DNA from 3 places in the Halomonas sp. ISL-56 genome. Region 2 is predicted to be linked to each of the others. Evidence: predicted binding sites of a transcription regulator. Region 2 holds the regulator's gene; each other region holds the start of a gene.
The links. Region 2 encodes sigma-54, which starts transcription at its own class of promoters, with help from an activator protein. Its sites were predicted from a motif close to TGGCACNNNNNTTGCTNT; they were not measured.

Region 1: a site for sigma-54 is predicted at 2,772-2,789, ahead of J7J49_RS16180 (P-II family nitrogen regulator). Genes of this name have one in related genera too.
Region 3: a site for sigma-54 is predicted at 1,184-1,201, ahead of speB (agmatinase). Genes of this name have one in related genera too.

What each region holds. Positions count from the first base shown of each region.
Region 1 covers NZ_JAGGRO010000019.1:71,615-76,269, forward strand. Annotated here, with positions in the region: gene J7J49_RS16170 (TonB-dependent receptor) at 1-1,976, opposite strand, end outside; gene J7J49_RS16175 (accessory factor UbiK family protein) at 2,154-2,507, opposite strand; gene J7J49_RS16180 (P-II family nitrogen regulator) at 2,865-3,203, shown strand; gene J7J49_RS16185 (ammonium transporter AmtB) at 3,248-4,495, shown strand.
Region 2 covers NZ_JAGGRO010000016.1:152,897-157,551, reverse strand. Annotated here, with positions in the region: gene lptC (LPS export ABC transporter periplasmic protein LptC) at 1-252, shown strand, start outside; gene lptA (lipopolysaccharide transport periplasmic protein LptA) at 265-759, shown strand; gene lptB (LPS export ABC transporter ATP-binding protein) at 813-1,538, shown strand; gene J7J49_RS14330 (RNA polymerase factor sigma-54) at 1,682-3,097, shown strand; gene hpf (ribosome hibernation-promoting factor, HPF/YfiA family) at 3,196-3,504, shown strand; gene J7J49_RS14320 (PTS sugar transporter subunit IIA) at 3,509-3,979, shown strand; gene rapZ (RNase adapter RapZ) at 4,084-4,655, shown strand, end outside.
Region 3 covers NZ_JAGGRO010000012.1:3,979-8,633, reverse strand. Annotated here, with positions in the region: gene J7J49_RS10780 (sigma-54 interaction domain-containing protein) at 1-1,029, opposite strand, end outside; gene speB (agmatinase) at 1,287-2,237, shown strand; gene J7J49_RS10770 (YjiH family protein) at 2,340-3,722, shown strand; gene J7J49_RS10765 (5-guanidino-2-oxopentanoate decarboxylase) at 3,733-4,655, shown strand, end outside.

The DNA.
Region 1 (4,655 bases), on a different contig from region 2:
TGGCTGAGCGATAAGTCGAGGGTGGTATTGCCTTCGATCTCGCGGTCGGCAGCGTCCTTCAGGTCGAAGTTATGGTTGGCTTGCAAGCGCGCTGAGCGAACATAGTCAGTCCAGCCGATAAAGGCGGTGGCGGAAGAGAGCGATGCATAGCGAGCGTCACGTTTCTCCCAGTCGCCCTGGTCGTTCTCCTGCTCAGAGCGTACCAGGTGGAGTGTGCCCCCGAGCTCTAGGCCATTGTCGAAGTAGCGAGTCACGGCGGTTTCCAGGCCGAAATCGCGTTTCTTTTCGTCTACTACGCTGACGCTTAGATCTTCGGCGTTTTCCACTGTCTTGTCCGACCAGGCGTAGTAAAGCGCCGTTTGGGCCGTCCAGTTACCCCCTTGGTAGCGCCAACCTAGCTCGACCTGATCCGTCTCAATGGCAGACAAGGGATTATTAGCGACACTCACATCAGGGCTCTTGCCGTAGTACTTGGCGGGATCCGGCAGCTCGAAGCCCTGGCTGAACTGTAGCCAGTTCTGGTGGCCGTTGCGGTGATCATAGAGGGCGCTGGCATTGAACAGGGTTGCTTCGTAGTCATTTTCGCCGCCAGGGATCCCCTGGAACTCATCCACTTCGACGTCCATATGCTGCTGGCGCACACCGGCGGAAAGCTTGAGCGCTTGAGTGGCCTGCCAGTCGCCCTGAACAAAGCCTGACAGCCCATCCACTTGATAACCGGGGTAGCGGGGTTCAACCCCAGAGGCTTGCTGAACCAGACCGCCGGAGGCGTCCGATATAGCTTTATCGAACAGCATCTGACTGGCATCGAACGTTTCTCGATCCATATCGAGGCCGTAGGTTAGCGAAACGTCGTCACCCAGGCGCGACTCGAAGAGCGCCTTGATGCCGCTCAAATCGGTATTTTGTTGTGAGGCGCGAAACTGCAGACCGTTGGCGACAGGGTAGGGGAAGGCCTGGAAGCTGGACTCCTCCTCACGGTGAAAAGCCTGAAGGTAAAAATTCTGCCCCCACAGGTTAGCGTGGTGATAGTTGACGTTAACCAGCTTGCGGTCGGTTTCCGGGTCGCGCTCTGAGCGGTAACCGTCGCGAATCTCGGCATCATTCAAGTTGGGCGTCGCCGCGTCGAGGTTGGGAAAGTAAACGCCGCGATCGCCTTCGTAGCCGGAACGATATAGCTGGGCGCCCAGCTCCAGGCTCTGTTCATCGCTCAAACGGAAGGAGAGGTTACCCAGTACATCAATGCTGCGATTGTCCTGCAGGTCGGTTTGGGCGATATCCGGGAAGATCTCTTGGCCGCTGCCGTCATAGTGCCGGCCGTTATCCCCAATGGCGGTGCCCAGGTAGCCTTGCACCCGCTTGTTGCCGCCGCTGATCGATTGCGACAAGCGCCGGTCTATATCGTCACTGTTGTTGAATCCGGTGGTGATGCCCGCTTCTGTGCGCCAGTTGAGGCCTTCCTCACCCTTGCGGGTAATGATGTTGATCAAGCCCCCGGTAGCGCCGCCACCATACAGGCTGCTGGCGCCGGAGAGGACTTCCACGCGCTCGATATTAAAGGGGTCAATGGCATCGAACTGACGGGAAAGCCCGCGGGAACTGTTCAGCGATACGCCGTCGATAAGCACCTGCACGCCACGGCCGCGCATATTTTGCCCATAATTGGTGCGTCCTTGTGGCGCCAGATCCAGCCCCGGCACCAGACGCCCCAATGCCGTCTTGAGGTCTGCACCATTGCGGGTCTGTTGTTGCAGCATTTCCTTATCGATTACCCATACCGCACCAGGAATTTGGCTGATTTGGGTGGGCGTACGGGATCCCACAACCACCATGGTGTCGTTGGCGTCTGTGCTGGGGGCCGTGTTTTGGGCGAAAACGCTGTTGGAGAAGCCCAGCAACAGACCAGTGCCGATAAGTGCAGCAGTTGAAGAAGGCGACTTGGCAAACGGTGATTTTGAAAATGGCAGCGCGTACATGGTGAACAATCCGCGAACAGTGAGGAGTTAGGGAGCGGAGAGTATCACCAGGAAACACAAAGTCAACGATAGTGATTCGTGTTTATTGTAGGAGTAATGTTTGCTTATAAAGGTCAGTGTTTGCTCATAAATGCAGCAATGGGCCATTGCCCTATTGCTGCCTGTGAAGCCAAAGCGTTAAGCGGGCTTATTCTTCTGCTTTGTATCTGAATCTGTATCTGTATCTGGTTCGGGGGTAGGCAACGGCGGTACTTCTGCTTCCATTGGCGTGTCAGTGGAACCCGTGGAGGCTTCAACGGCCGCTTCAAGGTTGGCGACCTGGCGCTCTAATGCCTCTACCCGAGACCGAGTGCGCTGCAGTACGTCCATTAAAATGTCGAAATCTTCCCGTGAGACAAGCTCCAGGCGATCAAAGGCGCCACGCACGACTTGCTGCACGCCCTTTTGAATATCTTCCGGTGCCTGGGAAGCGTTTTGTAAACGGTCGCCAATCTGCTGGGCCAGTCGGCTAATGCGGTCTTGAGGCGCCATCGTTGCTCTCTCCTTAATAACTCGCTAAATGAACATCTATGTAATTGCTTACCGGTAAGGATACGCAACAGTTGGCAAATTCGCATGCGCCGCGTGAATTTCCTGTTGATTGTTTGGACTGCATCTAAATGGAGCAGGCTACTTTTGCTTACGCTCTTTTTTGGTGCAATAGCTGTGGTGAGGGAATGGCTTTGCCCAGATTTAGCGCTGTAATGCGCTCTATTTGTCGGCTAATAAGCTGAATTATAAGAAAAAAAAGTCAGCTGGCACAGTATGCGCATTAACGGTTCAGGTGCTTATTCTGGCGGCTGTGCCGCTACCAATCTAGCAGGACTTATCCAGCAGGGGAGATCCGGGATGAAACTCATCACCGCTATCATCAAGCCATTCAAGCTCGACGACGTTCGTGAGGCATTAGCCGACAACGGCGTTCAGGGCATTACGGTCACTGAAGTTAAAGGTTTTGGCCGTCAGAAAGGGCATACCGAGTTGTACCGTGGCGCGGAATACGTCGTCGACTTTCTGCCCAAGGTGAAAGTGGAAGTGGCCGTAGACGATGCCCGCTTAGAGAGCGTGCTGGATGCCATTTGCAGTGCGGCTAACAGCGGCAAGATCGGTGACGGCAAGGTGTTTGTGACACCGCTTGAAGACGTTATTCGGATTCGGACAGGCGAACGCGGTGCAGACGCCGTTTAAGGCTGTATTGCGGATCATTTCTATAGTTCAACGGGGAACTTACAATGAATGAGTTGGCTGATCTGAGCTACGCGCTCGATACGTTCTACTTTCTAATATGTGGCGTGCTCGTTATGTGGATGGCCGCAGGCTTCTCCATGTTAGAAGCGGGCTTAGTGCGCTCCAAGAACACCGCTGAAATCCTCACCAAGAACATTGCGCTGTTTGCGATTGCCTGCACCATGTATCTATTGGTGGGCTATTACATCATGTACTCCAGCAGCGCTGGTGGTTTCTTACCCAACCTGGGTTTCCTGATTGGCGCTGAAAACAGCGTCGATGCGGTGACTGCCGGTGGCGACGATGCACCTTATTACTCCATGCGTTCCGATTTCTTCTTCCAGGTAGTCTTCGTTGCGACCGCTATGTCGATTGTGTCGGGTGCTGTCGCCGAGCGCATGAAACTATGGGCATTCCTGGCCTTTGCTGTGGTCATGACCGCGTTTATCTACCCGGTATCCGGTTACTGGACTTGGGGCGGCGGCTGGTTGTCTGAAGTGGGTTACTCTGACTACGCGGGTTCAGGCATCGTACATATGGCCGGTGCGGCTGCAGCACTAGCCGGTGTGATCGTGCTGGGCCCCCGTAAAGGCAAGTACGGTAAAGACGGCTCTATCCACGCGATTCCGGGTGCCAACATGCCACTGGCAACGCTGGGTACCTTCATCCTGTGGATGGGCTGGTTCGGCTTTAACGGCGGCTCTGAGCTTAAACTGGCGGCGGTCGATTCCGCCAACAATGTGGCGCAAGTGTTCGTTAATACTAACGCTGCGGCGGCAGGCGGTGTGATTGCCGCCCTGATTCTGGCCAAACTGTGGTTCCGCAAAGCGGATCTGACCATGGCGCTGAACGGTGCACTGGCTGGCCTGGTGGCGATTACCGCTGATCCGCTTTCTCCATCTGCGCTGGGCGCGACCATTATTGGCGCCATCGGCGGCATCATCGTAGTCGCTGCTATCGTGACACTCGATAAAGTGAAGCTGGATGATCCGGTCGGTGCGATCTCGGTACACGGTGTGGTGGGTATCTGGGGCGTGCTGGCAGTGCCGCTGAACAACGGCGACGCGTCATTCGGTGCTCAAATCATCGGTATCGCAGGTATCTTCGGTTGGGTCTTCCTGGCAAGCCTAGTGGTATGGCTGATCCTGAAAGCCATCATGGGCATCCGGGTGAGCGAAGAAGAAGAGTATGAAGGCGTTGATATCGCAGAGTGCGGTCTTGAAGCCTATCCCGAATTTGGTATTAAGAAATAAACAGCGGCATTAAGAAATAATTTAATGCTGACCAAGTGAGCTGGCGTGCTCCTTCTGGCCTCCCCTGAGTGGGAGGCTTTTTTATTCTCTGCCAATAGCGGTGTATGCTGGTAGTTAGCGGTCATCGGTTGCGCAATCGCAGCCGTGCAACCCGACCCCA
Region 2 (4,655 bases):
AACACCGCTACCCAAGCGCTGTTACTGTCAGGCTCGGCTCGCTTGATCGCACCTGATGAAGGCTGGCAGCTAGATACCGAGCTATTGCATTATGATGGGGTAACTCAGCATGCCTGGAGTGCAACACCGGTACTGTTACAGCAACCGCCCCAGCAAATGCGCGCTTCACGTATGGACGTGTGGCTTAACGATAGCCGGGTACGCCTAACTGATAATGTGCGCGGCACACACCCCCCGGCCACGCAACCTTAAAGAGGAGTCGCCATGAAAGCACTTATTTACACCGCCCTATTTGCGCTAGCGATGCCATTATCGGCACTGGCCCAAACTTCACAACAGGCCCCTGTGGAAGTGGAAGCCGACCGTTTAGATCTCGACCAGCGGGCTGGCACCGCCGTTTATACCGGGGATGTAGAGATACGTCAGGGCGAAATGCAGTTGCGAGGTGATCGGGTAGAGATCAAACGCAACGAGGCCGGCGAACTTTCGACGGCAACCTCCACCGGTGAGCGCGCCTACCTGCGTCATCAAGCACAAGGTCAGGATGGCCCCACTGAGGGCTGGGCAAGAAGGATTATTTATCATGTCGCTGAACGCCGCGTAGAACTGATTGACCAAGCCGAGCTGACCCAGCAAGAGGACAAGTTCAGCGGCGGGCGGCTTGAATATTTTATTGACCGTGAAGTGATTCAAGCACGCTCTGACGTTGACGGCAGCGAGCCCCAGCGCATACGTATGACCCTTCAGCCTGAACAATAGGGAGCCGAGCTGTGGCAACTGTTGACACTACGCCGAACCAAATTCTTACGCCGATCAAAACCCTTTATGCCCACCACCTAGCCAAAAGCTACAAACGCCGCCGCGTGGTCAAAGACATCAATTTGGAAATCTGCCAAGGCAGCGTGGTCGGCCTACTTGGCCCGAATGGTGCCGGCAAAACCACCTCGTTCTATATGATTGTCGGGCTGGTAAAATCCGATGCTGGCGAAGTGGGCATCGACGATGTGGATTTAACCCGCGCACCCATGCACGAGCGCGCAGCAGCAGGTATCGGCTATCTCCCCCAGGAGGCGTCTATCTTCCGCAAACTTTCGGTTGCTGACAATATTATGGCGATACTCGAGACGCGCAAAGAGCTCAATCGCAGCGACCGGGAACAGCGCTTGGAAGCGCTACTCGAAGACTTTCATATCACTCACATTCGTGACAACCTCGGCATGAGCCTTTCGGGCGGCGAGCGCAGACGCGTGGAAATTGCACGCTCCTTAGCAACAGAGCCTGCCTTTATTTTGCTCGATGAGCCCTTTGCTGGCGTTGATCCCATTTCTGTGGGCGAAATTAAAACCATCATTCGTGCGCTGAAGCAGCGCCATATCGGTGTACTGATTACCGACCATAACGTGCGTGAAACCCTGGATATTTGCGATATCGCCTATATCGTCGGTGATGGGCAAATCATCGCCAGCGGCTCGCCAGCTTCAATACTTACCAACCAAAAAGTAAGGGATGTTTATTTGGGCGCAGATTTTCGCCTCTAAGATTATTTTCACTTCTAAACTGACTTTTCACCCACTAAATAGCGCTTTACAACAACTTTACTACCAATGGCATGCTTATTGCACTTGCACCCGGCACTCACTCGCACTAGTGTGGAACATTCCGATTAACGAGTGGTTCTCAGATGGTCATGAAAGCTTCTCTCCAACTGCGTATCGGCACACAGCTGACCATGACGCCCCAGTTGCAGCAGGCCATTGCGCTGTTGCAACTTTCGACGCTGGACCTTCGTCAAGAAATTCAGCAGGCCCTAGACGCCAATCCCATGCTGGAGCAAGAAGATGAATTTAGTGAGCAGGCTGTCAGCGAGCCTAAAGAAGAAGAGTGGTCAGAGAGCATCCCTACTGAGCTCTCGGTAGATAGCGACTGGTCAGATACCTATCAAGATATGGGTAGCCAGGGTGGTAGCAGCAGCGAAGGCCCCGACTTTGAGCGCCAGGCAGCCGGACAGAGCCTGCACGGGCACCTGCTGTGGCAACTTGCCATGACCGATTTTAGCGCCCGTGAACAGCTTGTCGCGGAGAGCTTAATCGACGCGCTAGATGCTAATGGCTACCTAACCCAGCCGCTCAACGATATCCGTGAAGGACTTCGTGCCCAGGGCATTGACGGGCTTAGTCAGCGCGAAGTGGAAACCACGCTGCTCAAGCTCCAACAGTTTGAGCCAACCGGTATCTTTGCCCGCGATTTGCGTGAATGCCTGATGCTGCAGCTCGCCGCCCTTCCCGACGATACACCACTGCTGGTTCCCGCCCGCCGTCTCGTTCGGCAGTTTCTTGAAGCGCTCGGCAAGGATGATATGCGCTTGCTTAAGCGCCGTCTCGGGCTTGATGACGAGCAGCTGGCCGATGTTATCCTACTCATTCGCAGCCTCGACCCACGTCCAGGTAGCGCCTACGGCGATACCGACGACAGTTATGTAACGCCCGATCTAGTCGTCCGCCACGACCAAGATGGCTGGCATTTAGAGCTCAACCCAGAGGCCCTGCCACGGCTGCGCATTCAGCCCGACTACGCCAGCTTGATTAAGCGTGCGGACAAAAGCGATGATAACCAGTTTCTCAAAGAGCACCTGCAGGAAGCGCGCTGGCTGATTAAGAGCCTGTCTAGCCGTAACGATACGCTATTGCGGGTTGGTCGCGAAATTATCACCCGACAGATTGGCTTTTTGGAGCACGGCGAAGAGGCCATGAAGCCGCTGATATTGGCCGATATTGCCGAAGCCGTTGAGATGCACGAATCAACTATCTCGCGGGTAACGACGCAGAAATACATTCATACGCCCCGCGGTGTTTTTGAGCTTAAGTACTTTTTCTCGAGCCAGGTGAGCAGCCAAGATGGCGACAGTCACTCCAGTACCGCCATCCGCGCGCGTCTCAAAAAACTGATTCAAGAGGAGCCCCCTGGCAAACCGCTTTCTGACAGCCGCTTAGTCACGCTATTAGGCGAAGGGGGCGTGCAGGTGGCGCGTCGCACGGTGGCTAAATATCGTGAAGCCATGGGCATCCCCTCCTCCAGCGAAAGGCGCCGTTTACGCTAGGCCCTGCTGCCGTTTCAGGGAAACTCTCGACAAGGGCTTTGCAACGCGGCAAAAAGGGTTACAATCGAAGTACAGTCCGATGGATAAGGAGTACGTCAATGCAAGTAAATATCACTGGTCATCACGTAGAACTGACTGACGCCTTGCGTGACTATGTCAACGAAAAGCTTGAGCGTGTAGAGCGCCATTACGACAATATAACTACGGTGCAAGTCACCTTATCAGTGGAGAAAGAGCGCCAGCAGGCCGCCTGTACGCTGCACGCCGCAGGTGCTGACTTACATGCGGAAGCCCTAGACAGTGATATGTACGCCGCTATCGACGCCCTAGCGGATAAAATCGACCGTCAACTCGTTAAACACAAGGAAAAAGCACAAGCTCGCGCCCAAGGCGCAGGTGTGCGTTAATTCAATGACGTTGGAAACCATACTTCCCCCGGAACGCGTTCTATTTGACGTACCCGGGGGCAGCAAAAAAAGGGTGCTGGAGTTTTACAGCACCTTTATTGCCCAAAATATTCCCAGCTTGGACAGCCAAGAAGTGTTTAGCCGTTTAATCGGCCGTGAACGCTTAGGCAGCACCGGTATTGGTAACGGCGTGGCTATTCCCCATGCGCGTAGCCCCCACTGCACCGCCCCTATCGCTGGTTTTTTAAAATTGTCAGAAGCGATTGATTTTGACGCTATCGACGGCGACCCGGTAGACCTGGTGTTTGTACTGTTGGTACCCGAAGAAGCAGATGACACGCACCTTTCACTGCTCGGCCAAGTAGCGACCATCATGAATGATGCGGATACACGCCAGCTGCTGCGTAAAGCGGCCAGTCAGCGTGAATTGCTTGAGCTCATCACCGCCAAAATTCGTGAGCAATCAGCGGCCTAACTGGTCTTAAAACCTTTTTTAAAACCTATTTAAGGTTAGGCACCGCAGGTGTATGTTTCGCTCACCACCCTTAACGCAGCTTGACCAAGGCAAAGAGAGACTCTATGCAACTGGTGATCATTAGCGGCCGCTCAGGTTCAGGTAAATCTATCGCTCTACAGGCGCTGGAGGATCTTGGCTACTACGCGATTGATAACCTCCCCGCTATGCTGCTGGGCTCGTTGGTGGACGAATTACGCGGCCAGGGTGACCGTGCTCATTTGGCGGTCAGTATTGATGCCCGTAATTTGCCGGGAGCGCTGGAGCGCTTGCCCTCTTTGTTAGAGGAGCTGCGCCAGCGTAAAATTAACTTTCAAGTGATTTACTTGACCACCGATGCCCGCATCCTGCTTGAGCGTTACTCGGCTACCCGGCGACGTCATCCGCTGACTCGCGATAGTGAAATGACCCTCGAAGAAGCGATTAATAAAGAAGAAGAGACGCTGGAGGATATTCGCGACCTAGCCGACTTACTGATCGATACATCACGGTTATCGGTACACGATTTACGCCGTCGCATTACCGACCAGGTAGCGCACCAGCACCGCGATAAGCTAACGCTGACCCTTGAGTCATTCGGCTACAAACGCGGCGTGCCGTTAGATGCTGACTTGGTCTTCGACGTGCGCTGCCTGCC
Region 3 (4,655 bases), on a different contig from region 2:
AAGTCGGCTTAAGCAGGCTTCAACTAGGTCGGGAATATCCTCACGGCGGTCGCGAAGTGGCGGCAGGGTGACGGGGATCACATTGAGGCGGTAGTAAAGGTCGAGACGAAACCGCCCGGCCTCAACCTGTTTTGCCAAGTCTTGGTTAGTGGCTACGACCAAGCGGAAATTGACCTTGCGTGGGCGTGTATCTCCCAGTCGGGTCAAACTGCCATCCTGAATTACCTTGAGCAGTTTGGTTTGCATCAACAGCGGCAACTCGCCTATTTCATCCAGAAACAGCGTACCGCCCTCGGCCTGCTCTAACAGTCCCGCCTTACCCTGCCGAGCGGCACCACTGAAGGCGCCGGGCTGGTAGCCAAACATCTCGGACTCAAACAGATTCTCGGGAATCGCCGCGCAGTTCACGTCAATAAAGGGGCCGTCGCAGCGCTGACTCCAGCGGTGTAGCTGTTTGGCAAAGGCGGTTTTACCCACGCCTGATTCACCCAGCATCAGCACATTGGCATCTGAAGGGGCGACGCGCTTAAGCAGTAGCGCAATTTCACGCATCACGCTGCTGCGCACCTGCAAGTTGTCCAGGGCGTCATCCAGCGCCTGCTCTTCGGCATCGGGGGCAGCCTGACTGCGCTTTAAATGCTCGCTAAAGCGTTTTTGCAACAGGGCATATTCGTCCTGCAATAACTGCAAGTCGGTTAAATCCCGCGAGCGGCTGATAATGCGTTCCAGCCTGCCGTCGACGAACACCGGGTAGGCTTCGGCTATCACCCGGCGACCTGTTCCGGTGACCTGCATTAGCTGTGCGGGCCTGCGGGTGCGCATCACTTCCATGCTAATCGAGGGCTTGAGCACGCCGGCGGCTTGCAACTGCTGAACACTGCTAGCGAGCAGCTCTTCCCGCGAAACGCCGTAAACCGCTTCGGCCCCGGGGCTGATATCGACTATCTGCCCATCGCCACTGACGATAAAGAAGTGGTCGTTGGCGGTCGCCACAATGGTTTGCAGCACGCGTCTATCTATTTCACTCATTCGAGATTACTCACCTGATTTACCTGCCGCCGATGCTTTCTAATCGAACCATTTTTGAATTATCGATGCAATATTGAATTGAATAACCGTCAATTTAATGCATTTTTGCATCGAATGGTCAAGGAAAGTGGCGGTTCTAGCGGTTTTAGCGCCTTGGCACGCTATGTGCAATGTCTATTGATAGACAAGCCGAGCTCGCATTGCGATTCAACAATTTCAAATAACGTCTAGGTTCAAATAACGTCTAGGAGAGAACGATGTCGGAGTTTAATCAGCCCCTGGGTGGCAATACTATGCCGCGCTTTGCAGGCCCCGCCACCATGATGCGCCTGCCTTCCCAAGAGACTGCCGAGGGGTTGGACGCGGCATTTATTGGCATCCCTATGGATATCGGTACATCAAACCGTCCCGGCACGCGACTTGGCCCACGCCAGATCCGCGATGAGTCGCGCATGTTGCGCCCCTACAATATGGCGACCCGAGCAGCGCCCTTTGAAAGCCTGCAAGTGGCGGATATCGGAGACGTACCGATCAATACGTTTCACCTGCCGAAAAGCGTCGACATCATCACTGCCTTTTATGACGACGTGCTCAAGCACAACTGCATCCCTCTAACCCTTGGCGGCGAACATACGCTAACCCTGCCGATTCTGCGCGCCATGGCGAAAAAGCACGGCCCGGTAGGGCTGATCCATATCGATGCCCACGCCGATGTCAACGAGCACATGTTCGGCGAGCCGATTGCTCACGGTACGCCGTTTCGTCGCGCCCAGGAGGAGGGCTTATTAGCCCATGGCAAAGTCGTGCAAATCGGCCTGCGCGGAACCGGCTATGCGGCAGAAGACTTTGACTGGTGTCGTGACCAGGGTTTCCGTGTTGTGCCCGCCGAAGAGTGCTGGTACCGCTCGCTGGCGCCGTTGATGCAGGAAGTGCGCGAGCAGATGGGCGATATCCCGGTGTATATCAGTTTCGATATCGACGGCTTGGATCCTTCTGTTGCCCCTGGTACTGGCACGGTGGAGATGGGCGGACTGACCTCAACCCAAGGATTAGAACTGGTTCGCGGTGCGGCTGGGCTGAATATAGTCGGCTGCGATCTGGTAGAAGTGTCACCGCCTTACGATCCTAGCGGCAATACCGCGCTAATGGGCGCCACGCTGCTGTATGAGATGCTCTGCATACTGCCGGGCGTTAAGCATAGTAACTAATTTAGATAGTAAGAAAGTTTAGATATTAAGAAAGCGCCGATCTAACAAGGCGCTATTAGCCGCCAGCCCACCTCCAATAATCACTTCCAATGGGTGAACCCTATGTCGTACAGCAACGTTAAATCGGATCAGCCGAGTTCTTCGGCACCGATACCCCCTGCGCACTTACTGAAATTTCTGATCCCCTCCATTATTGGGGTACTGCTGTTTTTGGTTCCCTTCCAGGTCGGGGACTCTATTAATATTGGCATGGGTATGATGGCTGATGGCTTGCAAACGCTGCTAGGATCAGCGCTTCCCGCCATTGCGGTGGTCATTCTCTGCCTCTCGGTGGTGGTGACGCTATACGTCAAGCTCGCTAAACCTAGCTGGGCTCAAAGCGGGCCCTTTCACGATATGTTCGATGTGGGCGTCATTTGGGTTGCGATGCGCGTGCTTGGTGCCATTTTTGTCATCATGACCTTTTTTCAGTTTGGCCCAGAGTTTGTCACCGCCTCGTTTACCGGCGGGGTGATGCTCAATGACTTGGCGCCGGTGCTGCTGACGTTCTTCTTCTTTGCGGCGCTACTGCTGCCGTTTCTGGTCGAGTTCGGCTTTATGGAGTTTATTGGCACCATGGTGCGTAAGCCGTTCCGGTTTATCTTTAATCTGCCGGGACGCAGCGCTATTGACGCCACCGCTTCATGGATGGGCTCGGGTACCGTCGGTGTGCTGATCACCGCCCAGCAGTATGAGCAGGGCTACTACAATGGCCGCGAAGCCTCGGTGATCGCCACCAACTTTTCGGTCGCCTCCATCGCGTTCAGCCTGCTAGTGACTAACTTTGTCGAGATTAACCACCTGTTTGTGCAGTTCTACTTCACGGTGGTGGTGTCCGGTTTGATCGCTGCCGTTATCGTGTCGCGGATTCCTCCACTGTCGCGTAAATCCAACGACTACTATGAGCCGGTCGGCTGCCAGTTGAGCGAAGAGCGCACTGATAATGTAGGTCTATTCCGCTATAGCCTGTTGCAGGCTACCCGTCGCGCAGGCAGTGCTCCTGGGCCGCGTCAGTTAGCCCGCTTGGCTCTACTCAACGTCATCGATATTTTCCTGACGCTGCTGCCACTGGTATTTGCGATTGGTACCGTTGCGCTGATTTTAGCCGAGTTTACCCCGCTGTTTACCTGGCTTTCCTACCCCATGGTGCCGGTGCTCGAACTGCTGCGTATTCCTGAAGCACAGGCGGCCGCCCCCGCCACGCTGGTAGGGTTTGCCGATATGTTCCTGCCGGCGGTGTTGGCGACCAACATCGAAAGTGAGCTGACCCGATTTGTGATTGCCTGCCTCTCCATGACGCAGTTGGTGTATATGTCAGAGATCGGTGCGCTGCTACTCAAATCGAAGATTCCCATCAAGTTCTGGGAGCTGGCGGTAGTGTTCTTACTGCGTACCGCGATTACGCTGCCGATCATCGCCTTTATGGCCCATACATTTTTCTTCTAAGGGGCCTGCGATGACCTGCGCTGAGTTACTGATTAAAATGCTACGCGATACCTATGGCGTACGCGCGCTGTTCGGCATACCCGGCGTGCACACGGTAGAGCTTTATCGCGGGCTGGAAGGCAGCGATGTACAGCACGTCACTCCGCGCCATGAGCAGGGCGCGGGGTTTATGGCCGACGGTTATGCTCGCGCTAGCGGTCAGCCGGGCGTTTGCCTGATTATCACCGGCCCGGGAATGACCAATATCGCCACCGCCATGGGCCAAGCCCTGGCAGACTCTATCCCCATGTTGGTAATTTCCAGCGTCAATCGCCGCGATACGCTGGGCTTGGGCCAAGGGCGGTTGCACGAGCTGCCCAGCCAGCAGCAAATGATTAGCGGCGTGGCACGGTTTAGCCACACGCTGCTGGATGCCAACACGCTGCCCGAGGTGCTCGCCCGCGCCTTTGCCGTCTTCAACGGTGCGCGCCCGGGCCCGGTGCATATCGAAATCCCCATCGACTTGTTTAATGCGCCGGTAAAAGCATCGGCTTCGTGGCGAGCGCCCACGCTTTATCGAGCTGCGCCTGATCCAGAAGGGCTGGCCGAAGCCGCCCGCTTGTTACACGCGGCGAAACAGCCCCTGGTGCTATTAGGTGGTGGCTGTGTCTCCGCGCCAGAGGCAGCACGAGCATTGGTAGCAAAGCTCGATGCGCCTACGGTCACGACCATCAATGCCAAAGGGTTGCTAGGCCGCGACCACCCGCTGGATTTGGGGGCTAACGCGGCGCTACCCGCAGTGCGCGAACTGGCGGCCAATGCCGATGTGATTTTGGCGGTAGGCACCGAGCTGGGCGAGACTGACTATGACGTGGTGTTTGACGGTGGCTTTCACCTTAATGGCACGCTGATCCGCATCGATCTCGACCCAGAGCAGCTGGTGCGTAATCAACG